Regions from separate parts of the Pseudogulbenkiania sp. FW507-F1 genome, predicted to be linked through region 1. Evidence: predicted binding sites of a transcription regulator. Region 1 holds the regulator's gene; each other region holds the start of a gene.

Region 1 (5,203 bases):
CTTGACCAGGTGGATGATCAGCTTGAGCACCTTCTTCGGCCGCACCGCGGTTTCGCCGAAGATGGTGCGGATGTTCAGGATGCCCAGGCCGCGTACTTCGAGGAAGTCGCGCAACAGCGGCGGGCAGCGCCCTTCCAGGGTTTCCGGCCCGATGCGGTAGAGTTCCACGGCGTCGTCGGCCACCAGGCCGTGACCGCGCGAAATCAGTTCCAGCGCCAGTTCGCTCTTGCCCATGGCCGAATCGCCCATGATCAGCACGCCGATTTCCAGCACGTCGAGGAACACTCCGTGCAGCACGGTCGAGACCGCCAGCGCGCGCGCCAGATAGATGCGCAGCACATCCATCAGGTAGGGGCTCTCCAGCGGCGTGGTCATCAGCGGCACGTTGTGGGTGTGGCAGTAGTCGCGCAGCAGCTTGGGCACCGGCTGGCCGTTGGCCACCATCACCACCGACATGCTTTTGTGGAACAGCTGGTCGAGCGCGGTCTTGGCGGCCGACTGTTCCAGGCGGTCGAGGTACTCGACTTCGGCCAGGCCCAGCACCTGCACCCGGTTGGGGTGGATGAAGTTGAGGTGGCCCACCAGCGCCAGCAGCGGACGCTGCTCGTCGTTGCCGATCAGGTTGTCGGCTCCGCCGGTCCCGGCAACCCAGCTCAGGTTCAGTTTGTGCTGGTTGTCGTGGTAGAGCTTGCGAACGCTTATGCTAGGCATTGGGAGACCATTCGGTCAGCAGGGTGTAGAGCTCGTCGGCATTCTGGGCGGCGAGCAGTTTTTCGCGCAGCGGCCGGCTGGAGAAAAGTTGGGCCAGTTCCGACAGCACCTGCAGGTGCAGGTCGGTGGCCTGTTCCGGCACCAGCAGCACGAACAGGATCTGTACCGGCTTGCCGTCCGGGGCGTCGAAGGGAATCGCCGATTTGAGGCGGATCAGTACGCCGGCCGCCTCTTTCAGACCACGGGCGCGGCCGTGCGGAATGGCCACACCTTGCCCGAGCCCGGTGGAACCGAGCTTCTCGCGGGCGAACAGGCACTCGAACACTTCACTGCGCGCGATGCCGCGGGTGTTCTCGATCAGGAGGCCTACCTGCTCGAAGACGCGCTTCTTGCTGGCCACGTCGAGGTCGAGCAGGACGTTGTCCCGAGTTAGGATTTTGCCGATCAGGCTCATAGGGGTCTGTTGAGAGCTGCCAAAAACCCGACGATTCTAGTTGCTTTGGTGTGACAGAGAAAGGACTGTGCAAAGCAAAGCGGGAACCTGATGGTTCCCGCTTTATCAATCAAGGGCTTAGAGTGTGGCTTCTGGTGCCGGGGCCGGTGTCGGAATGGCCCGGTGTTCGCTCAGCTTTTCCTTGTGCTTGAGAACCTGTCGATCCAGCTTGTCCATCAGGAGGTCGATGGCGGCGTACATGTCCGACTCGGTGGCTTCGACGTGGATGTCTTTGCCGGAGAGATGGACGTTGACCTCGGCCTTCTGGACCAGCTTGTCCACGGACAGGGTCACCGCCACGTCGATCACGTGGTCGACATGACGGGTAATGCGTTCGAGCTTGCTTTCGATGTAATCACGCAGCGGTTGGGTAACGTCGAGGTGGAGACCGGTTACTTTGAGGTTCATACCTTACTCCTTCTTGTGTTGGCTGCCCGGCGGATGCTGCCGGGCATGCTGATGATTCAATCCAAGGTCAGAGGACCTTGCGCAGATTGACCGGTGGAATCTGCATGGCTTCACGATACTTCGCTACGGTGCGTCTTGCAACCTGTATGCCCTGTTTCGCGAGCTCGTCGGCCAGGGCGCTGTCGGAGAGGGGTTTGGCGCGGTTTTCGGCGTCGATCATCTGGCGGATGTGCGCCTTGATGGCGGTGGCCGAGCACTCGCCGCCGCTGTCCGTTTCCAGTGCGCTGCCGAAGAAATACTTCAGCTCGAACAAGCCGCGCGGGCACAGCAGGTATTTCTGCGTCGTCACACGGGAGACCGTGGATTCGTGCAGTTCCAGCTCATCCGCAATGTCGCGCAGGATGAGTGGACGCATGGCTACTTCACCGTGTTCAAAGAACGCTTGCTGTCTTTCGACTATAGATTCCGCCACTTTCAGGATAGTGTCAAATCGTTGCTGAATATTCTTCACCAGCCATTTTGCCTCCTGTAGACGCGAGCTCATTTCACCGCCGCCGCCGCGGTTTTCGCTGAGCATCTGGGCGTACATCTGGTTGACGCGCAGGCGCGGCACGGCGGCGTTGTTGAGCTCGGCGCGCCAGCGCCCCTTGACGCGGCGCACGGCGATATCCGGGATGATGTAGCGGGTGTCGTCGACGCCGAAACCGGAGGCCGGGCGCGGGTTGAGGCGGGCGATCAGGGCCTGGGCCTGCTTCAGTTCGGCGTCGCTGACGTCGAAGAGACGCTTGAGCCGGGTGTAGTCGCGATTGCCGAGCAGGGTCAGGTGCTCGCGGACGATGGCATGCGCCAGGGCCTTGCCCAGGGTGCTGTCGGGCAACTGGGCCAGCTGCAGCGCCAGCGATTCGGACAGCGAGCGGGCGCCGACCCCCTGCGGTTCGAACTGCTGCAGCAGTTTCAAACCGAACGCCAGTTCGTCTTCCTCGATGCCCAGTTCCAGCGGCAGCGAGGCGGCCAGTTCCTGCAGGTCGATCGTGAGGTAGCCGTCTTCGTCCAGTTCCTCGATCAAGAGCTGCACGATGGCGCAGTCGCGCTCGGGCAGGGCGATTTCGCCCAGCTGCGCCAGCAGGTGTTCGCGCAGCGTGACCGGGCGCGGCACGTTAGCCATCGGGTCGTAATCGTCGCCGTCTTCACCGCGCCGGCTGCCGCTGCCCCAGTCGGTGAGTTCGCCGCTGCTGTTGTCCTCGCGTTCCGGTTCCTGGCGTTCGGGCTCGGCCTCGCCGCCAGCGGTCTCGGCCGGGGCGCTGTCGGCGACGGGCTCGTCGCCCCGTTCCAGCAGCGGGTTGTCCTGCAGGAAGCGCTCGACTTCGGTTTGCAGGTCGACGGTGGACAGTTGCAGCAGCCGGATCGACTGCTGCAGTTGCGGGGTCAGCGTGAGCTGCTGCGAGACCTTGAGCTGTAGCGACTGCTTCATGGCGGTTACAGGTGGAAATGTTCGCCCAGGTAGACCTGGCGAACTTTTTCATTGTCGACGAGGGCCTGCGGTTTGCCGGAGGCCAGCACGGCGCCGTCGCTGATGATGTAGGCGCGGTCGCAGATGCGCAGCGTTTCGCGCACGTTGTGGTCGGTGATCAGTACGCCGATGCCGCGCTCCTTGAGGAAGGAGATGATCTTCTGGATGTCGATCACGGCGATCGGGTCGACCCCGGCGAAAGGTTCGTCGAGCAGGATGAAGCGCGGGCGGGTGGCCAGCACGCGGGCGATCTCGACGCGGCGGCGCTCGCCGCCGGACAGGGCCAGCGCGTTGCTTTCCCGGAGGTGGGCGATGTTGAGGTCGTCCAGCAGCAGCGTCAGTTCCTGTTCCAGCTCCTCGCCCTTGAGGCCGGCGATCTCGAGGATGGCGCGGACGTTTTCGTCCACGGTCATCTTGCGGAAGATCGATGCTTCCTGCGGCAGGTAGCCCAGCCCGAGGCGGGCGCGCTGATGCATCGGGAAGTGGGTGATGTCCTGCTGGTCGAGCTGGATGCGGCCGTCGTCGGCGCTGACCAGGCCGACGATCATGTAGAAGCTGGTGGTCTTGCCGGCGCCGTTGGGCCCCAGGAGGCCGATCACCTCGCCGCTTTCAATGTTGAGCGAGACGTCCTTGACCACGGTGCGCTTCTTGAAGCGCTTCTTCAGCCCGGTGACGTTCAGTACGCTGGCGTTCATGGCTGCTGTCCGGTGGTTTGCGGTTGCAGGATGACGGTGATGCGGCCCTTGTTGGGACCGGTGGCGGCGCCGCCCTTGACCTGGTAGGTCTGGCTCTGGGTGTTGTAGGTGATGACGTCGCCGATCACCAGGTCTTCGCCGCGCTTGACGCGGGCGTTGCCGGTGAGCACGGCGGTGTTGGTGATGCCGGTGTAGTCGAGGCGGCTGGCCTGGCCTTCGATGTATTCGTCCTTGCCGTCCATTTTCTGGCGGAAGGTGACCACCTTGCCGGTGGCCTGCACCGTCTGGTTGCCCTTGTCGTCGCGGGTGACGACGACGCGGTCGGCGTTGACGCGCAGCGTGCCCTGCGTCACCACGACGTTGCCTTCCCACACGGTGTGGCCTTTGAGCTGGTCGAGGGTGCCGCTGTTGGCGTTGATTTCGATTGGTTTGCTCTGGTCGGCTTTTTCCGCCAGAGCGGCCGTGGCGCTGCACAGTCCGGCCAGCACGGCCAGCGTCAGGGTGAATTTATTTCGCATAGACGACCCTTGCATTCGAGAGCAGTTTCAGCAGGCCGGCGCGCTGGTCGTAGGTGAAGCCGACCGAACGGGCTACCGACGTGCCGTAATGGATGGTGACCGGGGCCGCGGAGCGGGCCAGACGCTTGTCGAGGTCGACGTACATCACCGAGGTGTCGACGCGGGTTTCCGGGCGCTGCGCGTCGGCCGGCTTGAACAGCGTCACCTGGCGGTCGAAGAAGGCCTGGCGGGTCTTGTTGTTGTAACGACCGGTCTGGCCGCGCACGTCGTACTGCAGCACGCCGGCGGCGAAGACCTGCAGCGTGGGGGCGTCGAAGAACAGGTCGTCTTTGCCCGGGTACTGCCACATGCGCTGGGCGCTGAGCTGGTCTTGTACCTTGCCGGTGGTGTCGTAGCGCAGGGCGGTGAAGTGCTCGGCGACGAATTCGGGCTTGTTCGGGTCGAGCGCGCGCGTCTCCGGCGTCCAGCGCGAGATCTGGTCGAGCCAGAACGTCAAGAGGCCGGTCAGGGCCAGGAGGACGATGGGAAATAGCCGCTGGGCGCGCAGGATCATGCCAGGTACCTGTTCATCACCTCATCGAAGCTGCCCTGGGCCTGCATGATGAGCTCGGAGAGTTCGCGCACAGCGCCCTGGCCGCCGCCGAAGCCGGTGACGTAGTGGGCGTTCTGGCGCACCAGGCTGGGGGCGTCGGGCACCGCCACAGCGAGACCAACGCGGCGCATCACCGGCAGGTCGACCACATCGTCGCCGATGTAGGCGCAGGCGTCGGCGTCGACGCCGGCCTGGGTGAGCAGGGTCTGAAACGCGCCGACCTTGTTCTCGACGCCCTGGAAGTAGTAGTCGATGCCCAGCCCGCGCGCGCGGTGC
Region 2 (5,203 bases), on a different contig from region 1:
GGCGTCGAGCAGAGCGAGCAGGGCCTCCTGGTCGAGTTGGTCGCCGCGGCCGGCGTTGATCAGTGCCGCGCCATGGGGCAGCCGGGCCAGCCGCTCATGGTCGAGCAGGCCGCGCGTTTCCGGGGTGGACGGCAGCAGGCTCACCAGCACGTCGGTCTCGGCCAGCAGCGTGTCCAGCGCCGCGCTGCCGTGCCGGCAGGCGACGCCGGGCAGCTGGCGCGGGCTGCGGCTCCAGCCGGACACGGTGTAGCCCCGCCCGGCCAGGGTGGTGGCGACTACCGCACCGATGGCGCCCAGGCCCAGCACACTGACGCGGGCCTCGTGCGCCAGCCGGGGCCGTTGCGGCTGCCAGCGGCGCTCGGCCTGCTGCCGCTGGTAGACGTCGAACTGGCGCTGGTAGCGCAGCACGCCGTACAGCGCGTACTCCGCCATCTGCTGCGCCATGCCGGCGTCGGTCAGGCGGATCACCGGTAGCGTCGCCGGCAGGTCGGCACGGGCGAGCAGGCGGTCCACCCCGGCGCCGAGCGCGAACACCGCCTCGAGCCGGGGAAAGCGGGCGAAAAACCCTTCCGGCGGATTCCACACCACGGCGTAGCGCACGGCCGCGTCGTCGACCTCCTGCGGCCACACCGCCAGGTCGATATCGGGCAGCGCCTGGCGCAGCAGCGGCGTCAGCTGTTCGGCATCCTGCGGGGCGTAGAGATAGAGCATGGCGTTTCCTTCGTTCTCAGGTGGGCCGGCGCGTCTGCAGCCACTCCCACACCCCCAATCCGGCGGCGCGGCCGCTGGCGAAGCAGGCGGTGAGCAGGTAGCCGCCGGTCGGGGCTTCCCAGTCCAGCATCTCGCCGGCGCAGAACACGCCGGGCAGTTGGCGCAGCATCAGGCGCTCGTCGAGCGCGGCAAAGGTGACGCCGCCGCCGCTGCTGATGGCCTCGTCGAGCGGGCGCGGCGCGATGAGCTTGACCGGCAGCGCCTTGATCGCCGCCGCCAGTCGCTGCGGATCGTTCATGGTGTCCTTGCCCAGGCACTCGCGCAGCAAGCCCATCTTCACGCCCTTCAGCCCGACGCGGCTTTGCAGGTGGCTGGACAGGGAGCGCGAGCCGCGCGGGTGCGCCACCTCCGCGGTGACGCGCGCCAGGTCCTTGCCCGGCGCCAGGTCGAGGTGGATGGTGGCGCTGCCGTGCGCGGCGATGGCGTCGCGCAGAGGGGCGGAAAAGGCGTAGATCAGGCTGCCCTCGACGCCACCCCCGGTGACGACGAACTCACCCTGCTTGTGCTGCTCGCAGCCGTCCGCGTCGGTGAAGCTCAGCACCACCGATTTCAGCGGCTCACCGGCAAAACGGCTGCGGAAGTGCTCGCTCCAGCCGACGTCGAAACCGCAGTTGGACGGCACCAGCGGGCTGACCTCGACGCCGCGTTCGGCCAACCTTGGCAGCCACGTCCCATCCGAGCCCAGCTTGGCCCAGCTGCCGCCGCCCAGTGCCAGCAGTACGGCGTCGGCGCGGACCCTCTTGTCGCCTTCCGGCGTGCTCAGCAGCAGGGCGCCGTCGTCGCTCCAGCCCTGCCAGCGGTGGCGCACGTGGATACGTACGCCGGCTTCGCGCAGGCGCTGCAGCCAGGCGCGCAACAGCGGCGCGGCTTTCATCGCGGTGGGAAACACCCGCCCGGACGAGCCGACGAAGGTGTCGATGCCCAGCCCGTGCACCCATTCGCGCAGTTGCTCACCGCCGAAGGCCTGCAGCCAGGGCCGCAACTGCTCGCTGCGGCTGCCGTAGCGAGACAAGAACGGCTCGGCCGGCTCGGAGTGGGTGATGTTCATGCCGCCGACGCCGGCCAGCAGGAACTTGCGCCCGACCGAGGGCATGGCGTCGTAGACGTCGACCTGTGCGCCTTGCCGGCTCAGCACTTCGGCCGCCATCAGTCCGGCCGGACCGCCGCCGACGATGGCGACGCGGCGGCTCGGGCCTGTTGCTGTCGTGGTCATCGTCGGCGCTCCGTGGTGGCGGGCGGCATGGCGGCGTGTGTCATCGCTTCTGGTCCTGGCTATGGCTGGTGAGTGGCGGGCGGCGACGGCGGCCGCTAACGCCTTGTTTTGGCGGGCAAAGGCAAGCGTCACGTGGCGTCCCTGCCCGAGAGGGGCTGATTGTCACAGAAACGTCGTCAAAACCCAAGCGGGCCGCCGCCAGCCGCCGCCGCCCTTGTGCGGGTGTGGTGTTCGGATTTCCGTGTGCTAATGTCCGGGGAAGTACGGTGTTCCGTCTGTTTGTTGGAGTGGCCGGAATTTGTTCGATAAAAATCAATGGGTTGGGTTTTGGTTTGTCTGGTCGCGGGCTGGCCCGATTCCTGCTCAATAGCGACCCGGGCTAGAACATGGCAGCAGGTCGCAAGAACCTGCGCCGCTTGCCGGGGGCGCCCCGCCTGCCGCCATCGAGGCGGCCGTGGCGACCCCGCCTCTACCGGTCGGGGCGAATCACGCTCTGGCCACGATGAATCCTCAAAGGAGAGAACATGTTTGTCGATAAACGCTTTGCTCGCGCTGCCGCCCTGCTGGCTTGCTCCGCCGTCTTTTCCTTCGCCCATGCCGAAGACGCCGCTCCGGCCAAGCTGCCCAACGTGGTGATCCTGGCCACCGGCGGCACCATCGCCGGCACCGGTGCTTCCACCACCACCACCATCGGCTACACCGCCGCCAAGGTCGGTGTCGACAAGATGATCGAAAGCGTGCCGGAACTGAAGAAGGCCGCCAACGTGCGCGGCGAACAGGTGGTTCAGATCGCCAGCGAAAGCATGACCAATGAGGTGTGGTTGAAGCTTGCCAAGCGCGTCAACGAACTGCTGGCGCAGAAGGACGTCGACGGCGTGGTGATCACCCACGGCACCGACACCATCGAAGAAACCGCCTACTTCCTCGACCTGACGGTGAAGAGCAAGAAGCCGGTGGTGATCGTCGGCTCCATGCGCCCGTCCACCGCGATCAGCGCCGACGGCCCGATCAACCTGTACAACGCCGTGCTGCTGGCCGGTAGCAAGGAAGCCGTCGGCAAGGGCGTGCTGGTGACGCTGAACGACCAGATCAACGCCGGCCGCGATGTCACCAAGACCAACACTTCCACCGCCGACACCTTCAAGACGCCGGAACTGGGCTTCCTGGGCTACATGCAGGACAACAAGCCGCACTTCTACCGTCTGCCGGTACGCAAGCACACCGCCGAGACCGAGTTCGACGTCAGCAAGCTCGACAAGCTGCCGCAGGTCGACATCGTCTACGGCTACGCCAACATGAACCGCGTGGCGCTGGACGCCGACGTCGCCGCTGGCGCCAAGGGCATCGTCCAGGCCGGCGTGGGTGACGGCAGCATGGCCGCTCAGATGCTGCCGGCCTTCCGCGAAGCCCGCCAGAAAGGCGTCATCGTGGTACGCAGCTCGCGCGTGGGTTCCGGCATCGTCGCCCGCAACGGCGAAGTCAACGACGACAAGGAAGACTTCGTCGTATCCGACACGCTGAACGCGCAGAAGGCCCGTATCCTGCTGATGCTGGCCATGACCAAGACCAACGACACCAAGAAGATCCAGCAGATGTTCTACACCTACTGAGCGGCTCTTCGCCCGGTCACAAACAGCAGCCCGCGGGCTGCTGTTTTTTATTGGCGGGAAGCCGGCCCGGCGCGGCAAAAGGTTGGCCGAAGATTGCCCGTACAGGCCCGGGAATGCGCCGCACGCCGTCTGCAATAGCGAGACGTGCCGGCCGGGGAAGCAGGGGAAAAGGTATCGACACGCCTCAGGATAGAGGGAGTTGCAGCGCCTCGGTGCTGGCGGGGCGCGCACGCAAGGCGGCGTACCAGCGTTCCAGTTCCGGGCGTGGCGTGCGCTCCAGCGGCAGGTTGAGCCAGGTGTGCACGCTGCAGCCGAGCACGATGTCGGCCATGGTGAAGCGCTCGCCGCTCAGCCAGGTGCGCCCGGCCAGCTGCTGCTCGAGCAGGCCGGCCAACCGGTCGACCTTCACGCGCGCGGTGTCGATCGCGTCCTGGCTGCGCTGCTCCGGGGCCACGCGCAGCAGGTTGTAGATCGCCGGCACCAGGGCCGGGTTGAACACCGTGGCCTGCCAGTCCATCCAGCGGTCGGCGTCGGCGCGCTGCTGCAGATCGTCCGGATACAGGCTGCCGTGGCCGTACTTGGCGGCCAGATAGCGCACGATGGCGTTCGATTCCCACAGGGTGAAGCCGTCGTCGTCGATCAGCGGAATGGTCCCGTTCGGGTTGCGCGCCAGGAATTCCGGCGTGTCGAGCCCGCCGAACGGGCCGCCGGCGTCGATGCGCTCGAACGGCAGCCCCAGTTCGGCCGCGCACCACACCACCTTCTTGACGTTGAGCGAGTTGAGCCGTCCCCAGATTTTCAGCATGCCTTTGTCCTTTCGTGGTGGATTCGGCCATTGTAGCCCGAAACCGCTGGACGGCTTCGGGCGAGGGTTCAGGCCCGCGGCTTACCCTGCGCCGTGATGACCACGTTGCCGTACGTCAGCTTTTTGTCATGGGCCTTGTGTGGCATTCTGGAGAGAATGGGCGCAGCAGCCCGAATTGCCACCTTCAGGGCGCCTGTTGCTTGGCCCTCGAGCCGAGGAGTTACCGATGGTTGCCGTTCCCGATCTCTTGCTTTTTGCCGGTGCCTCCCTGCTGATGGTGCTGACGCCGGGGCCGAACATGATCTACCTGATTTCGCGTTCGATCTGCCAGGGGCGCCAGGCCGGGGTGATTTCCTTGTGCGGGGTGGTGGCCGGCTTTCTGGTCCACATGCTGACGGCCGCTCTGGGATTGTCCGCGCTGTTCCTGGCGGTGCCCTTTGCCTACGAGCTGCTCAAGTGGGTCGGGGCGCTTTATCTGCTCTGGCTCGCCTGGCAGGCCGTGAAGCCGGGGGCGCGCTCGCCGTTCGAGCCGCGGCAGCTCGCGGCGGACCCTGTGCCCAAGCTCTTCCTGATGGGTTTTCTCACCAATCTGCTCAATCCCAAGGTCGCCGTGTTCTATCTGTCGATTTTCCCGCAATTCGTGTCGCCCGAGCACGGCTCGGTGTTCGCGCAGAGCGTCACGCTGGGGCTCACGCAGATTGCGGTGAGCTTCTCGGTCAATCTGCTGATCGCGCTCAGTGCCGCCGGCATGGCGTCGTGGTTCGCGCGCAAGCCGCTGTGGCTGGCGGCGCAGCGCTACCTGAT
Region 3 (5,203 bases), on a different contig from region 1:
TGGCACGCCTGGGGCACGATCAGGCGTCTGGGCCCGCTGCTGGGCGTGCTGGGCGGCGTCATTCCCAGCAAACGCCTGCGGGGCATGCTGCTGGGCGGCGTCCGGGTCTTGCTGCTATGGCGGGTTGCCCGCCGGCTCTGGGCTCGCCTGTGAGCGCGCCGGGGCTGGCGTTATAATCGGCGCCATGACGCTACTGAGCTCGCCCCCTCTTCCCCCCAATACCCTCCACCACCTGGCCGCGCTGGGCATCTCCAGCCGCGAGGCCTTGCGCGCCCAGGGAGTGGTGCATACCTTTCTGTTGTTGAAGGCAGCCGGCCATACCGTGACGCAGCGCCTGCTGTTCGCGCTGGAAGCGGCGGCGCGCGGCGTGCATTGGCAGGAACTCGACGACGATGATCGTGCCCAATTGACATGGGCGCTGCACCATCACGCCCCGGTGCGCCTGCCGCCGCCGGCCGAAGAAGCACAGCATTTCATGGCCGAGGCAATGAGGTTGGCCGAAGCCGCCGCAGCTGAAGGCGAGGTGCCGGTGGGGGCGGTGGTGGTGAAGGAAGGCCGCGTCATCGGCCGTGGCTTCAACCGCCCGGTGACGAGCCACGACCCGTCCGCCCACGCCGAGATGGTGGCCTTGCGCGAGGCCGCCGCGACGCTCGGGAATTACCGCCTGAGCGGCTGTGATCTGTACGTGACGCTGGAGCCCTGCCCGATGTGCGGCGGGGCGATCCTGCATAGCCGGCTCGACCGGGTGATCTACGGCGCGGCCGATCCCAAGATCGGTGCCGCCGGCAGCGTGCTGAACCTGTTTGGAGAGCGTGCCCTGAATCACCAGACGGCGCTGTTTAGCGGGATAGAAGCAGAGGCCTGCGGCCGGTTGCTGAGCGAGTTTTTCCGGCAGCGCCGTGCTGCTGGCCGAGCATGAAGGGAACGATGAAGATTCGTGTTTCAATCGCCGAACAGGCGCTGACGCTGCGGGACGACGACGGCCGCGTACTGCGCCGCTACCCGGTATCCACCGCCGCGTTGGGGGCGGGCGAGCGTAGCGGCAGCTACCAGACGCCGCGCGGGCGCCACATCGTGCGCGCCAAGATCGGCGCCGGCATGCCCGCCGGTTCGGTGTTCAAGGCGCGCCGCTGGACCGGTGAAATCTGCAGTGCCGAGGCGTACGCCGCCCAGCCCGAGCGTGACTGGATCCTGAGCCGCATCCTGTGGCTGTCCGGGCTCGAACCGGGGCGCAACCGACTGGGCCCGGTCGACACCATGCGCCGCTACATCTACCTGCACGGCACGCCGGACCAGGTCGAATTGGGCCGCCCCGGCTCGCACGGCTGCGTGCGCATGCGCAACAGCGACATCATCGAGCTGTTCGAGCTGGTGCCGTGCGGTACCGAAGTGGAGATCGTCGAGCATGAACCGGCTTAAGCTGGTGCTGGCCACCGGGCTGGCACTGGCGTCGGCCTTGCTGTACGCGGCCGAGGGTGAGAACACCCCGCCGCCACCCGCCGCGGCTGGCTTCATCCTGGCGCAGCAAACTACCGGTCCCCTGCTGCCCACGCATCCCAACCCGCAGCAGTACGGCAAGCCGTGGATCGTGGTCGGGGTGAAATCGCAGTCGCTGACCTTCTACGACGGCTGGGGACTGATGCAACACCGCTATAGCGTGTCCACCGCCCGCAATGGCGTCGGCGAGCTGGCCAACAGTTTCATGACGCCGCGCGGCTGGCACCGGGTATGCGAGAAGATCGGCGACGGCGCCGAGGAAAACACCATCATCTTCCGGCGCCAGGTCACGCCGTGGAAGTACACCCCGGCGCTGCACGCGCAATACCCCGAGAAGGACTGGATCCTGACGCGCATCCTGTGGCTGTGCGGCATGGAGCCGGGCAAGAATCAGGGTGGCGACGTCGACAGTTACGACCGCGCCATCTACATCCACGGCGCCGGCGAGCACGTCGCGTTCGGCACCCCGACTTCGCTCGGCTGCGTACGCATGCGCAACCCCGACGTCATCGAACTGTTCCAGCAGGCCGAACTCGGCACCGACGTGCTGATCGACGAAAACGGCTGACCCCCTGCTCCCACCGGCCCAGGTTGGCCGAAGCCCTTTTTCCCCGCACCGCACCACGGTGGCTCGCTGAACGACCCGAATCCCATTCGCGGTGCCGCATGACGCTGTTCTGGTGCATGTGCTCCGCCGGCTCCCGCCGGATTCCCCCTCCGTCATGGCACGTGGCTTGCTAAGTCCTGTTCAGGGCCATGCCATCTCTCCAGCTGGCCCGCCCGAAAAACATCAAGACAAGGGAGATTCCCATGCACGCCCTAACCCTGCCCCATTCGTCCCACTACGATGAAATGCTGCTCTCCAGCGGCGCGGTCCGCCCCCACTACCAGGGCTTTGCCGAATGGCTGCAGGCCCAGACCCCGGAAGCGCTGTCGCGCAAGCGCGAGGAGGCCAACCAGCGCTTTCACCGGGTCGGCATCACCTTCTCGGTGTACGGCGACGAGTCCGGCGCCGAGCGCCTGATCCCGTTCGATACCATCCCGCGCATCGTGCCCGCGGCCGAATGGCGCGCGCTGGAGGCCGGCATGCGTCAGCGGGTGAAGGCGCTCAACGCTTTCCTGCACGACATCTACCACGACCACGCCATCGTCAAGGCCGGCATCATCCCGGCCGAGCAGGTGTTCACCAACGCCCAGTACCAGCCGGCTATGCAGGGCATTGATCTGCCCGACCAGATCTACGCCCACATCACCGGGGTCGACATCATCCGCCACGCCGACGGCCAGTACTACGTACTGGAAGACAACCTGCGCGTGCCGTCCGGCGTGTCCTACATGCTGGAAAACCGCAAGATGATGATGCGGCTGTTCCCCGAGCTGTTCGCCCGCCACGCCGTGGGCGTGGTCGACCAGTACCCGGCGCTGCTGTTGTCGACGCTGCGCCAGGCCAGCCGGATCGACAACCCCACCGTGGTGGTACTCACCCCCGGCCATTACAACAGCGCCTACTTCGAGCACGCCTTCCTCGCGCAGCAGATGGGGGTGGAGCTAGTGGAGGGGCGCGACCTGTTCGTGCGCGACGACCACGTCTACATGCGCACCACCGCCGGCCACAAGCAGGTAGACGTGATCTACCGCCGCATCGACGACGCCTTCCTCGATCCGCTGGCGTTCCGCCCCGACTCCATGCTCGGCGTGCCCGGCCTGCTCTCGGCCTACCGCCAGGGCAACGTGATCCTGGCCAACGCCATCGGCACCGGCGTGGCGGACGACAAGTCGATCTATCCCTACGTGCCGGAGATGATCCGCTTCTACCTGGGCGAAGAACCGCTGCTCAACAACGTGCCGACCTGGCAGTGCCGCAAGCAGGAGGATCTGCAGTACGTGCTGGAACACCTCGACGAGCTGGTGGTGAAGGAAGTCCACGGCGCCGGCGGCTACGGCATGCTGATCGGCCCGGTGGCGAGCGAAGCGGAAAAGCAGCTGTTCCGCGACAAGCTCGCGGCCGACCCGGCCGGCTACATCGCCCAGCCGACGCTGTGCCTGTCGTCGTGCCCGACCTTCGTCGAAGCCGGCATCGCGCCGCGCCACCTCGACCTGCGGCCGTTCGTGCTGTCGAGCGGCAAGGACATCACCATGGTGCCCGGCGGCCTGACGCGGGTGGCGCTGAAGGCCGGCTCGCTGGTGGTCAACTCGTCGCAGGGCGGCGGTACCAAGGACACCTGGGTTTTGGAGGACTTAATCATGATGCTATCGCGTACTGCCGACCACCTGTTCTGGATGGGCCGTTACATGGAACGGGCGGAAAACCTCGCCCGCCTGCTCGAAGTCAGCCATGCCATCTCGCTGATGCCGCGCTCGCACAACGGCGGCGCCGAGATCAGCGCGCCGCTGGCGCTGACCGGGAGGCTGGACGATTTCCAGAGCCGCCACGATGGCACCGAGCCTGCCCAGGTGCTGCACTACATGGCCTACGATCTCGGCAACCCGGCGTCGATCCTGTCGGCGCTGCGCAGCGCGCGCGAAAACGCCCACGCGGTGCGCGGCAAGATCAGCTCGGACATGTGGATGTCGCTCAACGCCAGCTGGCTGGAAGGCCGCAAGTTGGCCGAACAGGGCGAGGATTTCCAGTGGTTCTTCGACTGGGTCAAGGAGCGCGCCCACCTGTTCCGCGGCGCCACCTACAGCACCATGCGCCGCAGCGATGCCTTCTACTTCCTGCGTCTGGGGACCTTCCTTGAGCGCGCCGACAACACCGCGCGCCTGCTCGACGTGAAGAGCCACCTGTTGCCCGACCAGCAGAGTGCCGACAGCACCGACTACTACACCTGGAGCACGCTGCTGCGCGGGCTGGGGGCGTTCGAGGCCTACCACGAGACCTACCGCGACACGCTCAACGGCAAGCGCGTGTTCGACCTGCTGCTGCTGCGCGAGGACATGCCGAGAAGCTTGCGCGCCTGCTTCGACGAAATCCGCCAGGCGCTGGCGCAGATCCAGGGCGACAACGGACGCCCGGCGCGGCGCCTGGCCACCGAGCTCAACGCCGCGCTGGAGTTCACGGCGATGGACGAGGTGTTCGACGAGGGGATGCACCCGTTCCTGCGCCGCATGCTGGGCGAGATCAACCGGCTGGGCGAGTCGATCCAGCGGGCCTACCTGGAGGCGGCGTGATGAAGCTCGCCATCCGCCACTGCACGCTGTACCAGTACGCCGAGCCGGCCTCGCGCAGCACCCAGTACCTGCGCCTCACTCCGCGCTCCAGCCGCCATCAGCAGGTGCTGAGCTGGCGCCTGACGCTGCCGGGGCCGGCCAGCCAGAGCGTCGACGCCTTCGGCAACATCACCCACCTGATGACGCTGGAAGCGCCGCACGACAGCATCGAGCTGGTGGCGGAAGGGGTGGTCGAAACCGGCCCCGACGGCTGGGACGACGATGCCTGCCGTCTCGATCCGCGCGTGTTTCTTCGGCCAACCCCGCTCACCAGTGCCGACGCCGCGATCGATGAACTGGCACGCCAGGCCAAGCCCGGGGGCAAGGCCGCCAAGCGCCTCGCGGCGCTGGCGGAGACGGTGCTGGCACGGATGCCCTACACCGCCGGGGTGACCGACGCCACCACCACGGCCGCCGCCGCGCTGGCCCTGGGGGCCGGGGTGTGTCAGGACCACACCCAGGTGTTCATCGCCGCCTGCCGCCGCCTGGGCTACCC

What was found. The regulator sigma-54, encoded in region 1, starts transcription at its own class of promoters, with help from an activator protein. The targets are predictions, from matches to a motif close to CTGGCACGCTTCATGCTT.
Region 2: the regulator sigma-54 is predicted to act here: its motif matches at 2,332-2,349, upstream of AC3WG5_RS02295 (type II asparaginase).
Region 3: the regulator sigma-54 is predicted to act here: its motif matches at 2,220-2,237, upstream of AC3WG5_RS09980 (circularly permuted type 2 ATP-grasp protein).

What each region holds. Positions count from the first base shown of each region.
Region 1 covers NZ_JBYSWM010000020.1:7,698-12,900, reverse strand. Annotated here, with positions in the region: gene hprK (HPr(Ser) kinase/phosphatase) at 1-711, opposite strand, end outside; gene ptsN (PTS IIA-like nitrogen regulatory protein PtsN) at 704-1,165, opposite strand; gene hpf (ribosome hibernation-promoting factor, HPF/YfiA family) at 1,283-1,612, opposite strand; gene AC3WG5_RS13455 (RNA polymerase factor sigma-54) at 1,680-3,083, opposite strand; gene lptB (LPS export ABC transporter ATP-binding protein) at 3,089-3,817, opposite strand; gene lptA (lipopolysaccharide transport periplasmic protein LptA) at 3,814-4,335, opposite strand; gene lptC (LPS export ABC transporter periplasmic protein LptC) at 4,325-4,888, opposite strand; gene kdsC (3-deoxy-manno-octulosonate-8-phosphatase KdsC) at 4,885-5,203, opposite strand, start outside.
Region 2 covers NZ_JBYSWM010000002.1:163,878-169,080, reverse strand. Annotated here, with positions in the region: gene AC3WG5_RS02305 (2-hydroxyacid dehydrogenase) at 1-711, opposite strand, end outside; gene AC3WG5_RS02300 (TIGR03862 family flavoprotein) at 728-1,984, opposite strand; gene AC3WG5_RS02295 (type II asparaginase) at 2,509-3,594, shown strand; gene AC3WG5_RS02290 (glutathione S-transferase family protein) at 3,779-4,399, opposite strand; gene AC3WG5_RS02285 (LysE family translocator) at 4,626-5,203, shown strand, end outside.
Region 3 covers NZ_JBYSWM010000012.1:79,333-84,535, forward strand. Annotated here, with positions in the region: gene AC3WG5_RS09960 (hypothetical protein) at 1-153, shown strand, start outside; gene tadA (tRNA adenosine(34) deaminase TadA) at 185-919, shown strand; gene AC3WG5_RS09970 (L,D-transpeptidase family protein) at 928-1,419, shown strand; gene AC3WG5_RS09975 (L,D-transpeptidase family protein) at 1,406-2,065, shown strand; gene AC3WG5_RS09980 (circularly permuted type 2 ATP-grasp protein) at 2,308-4,668, shown strand; gene AC3WG5_RS09985 (transglutaminase family protein) at 4,668-5,203, shown strand, end outside.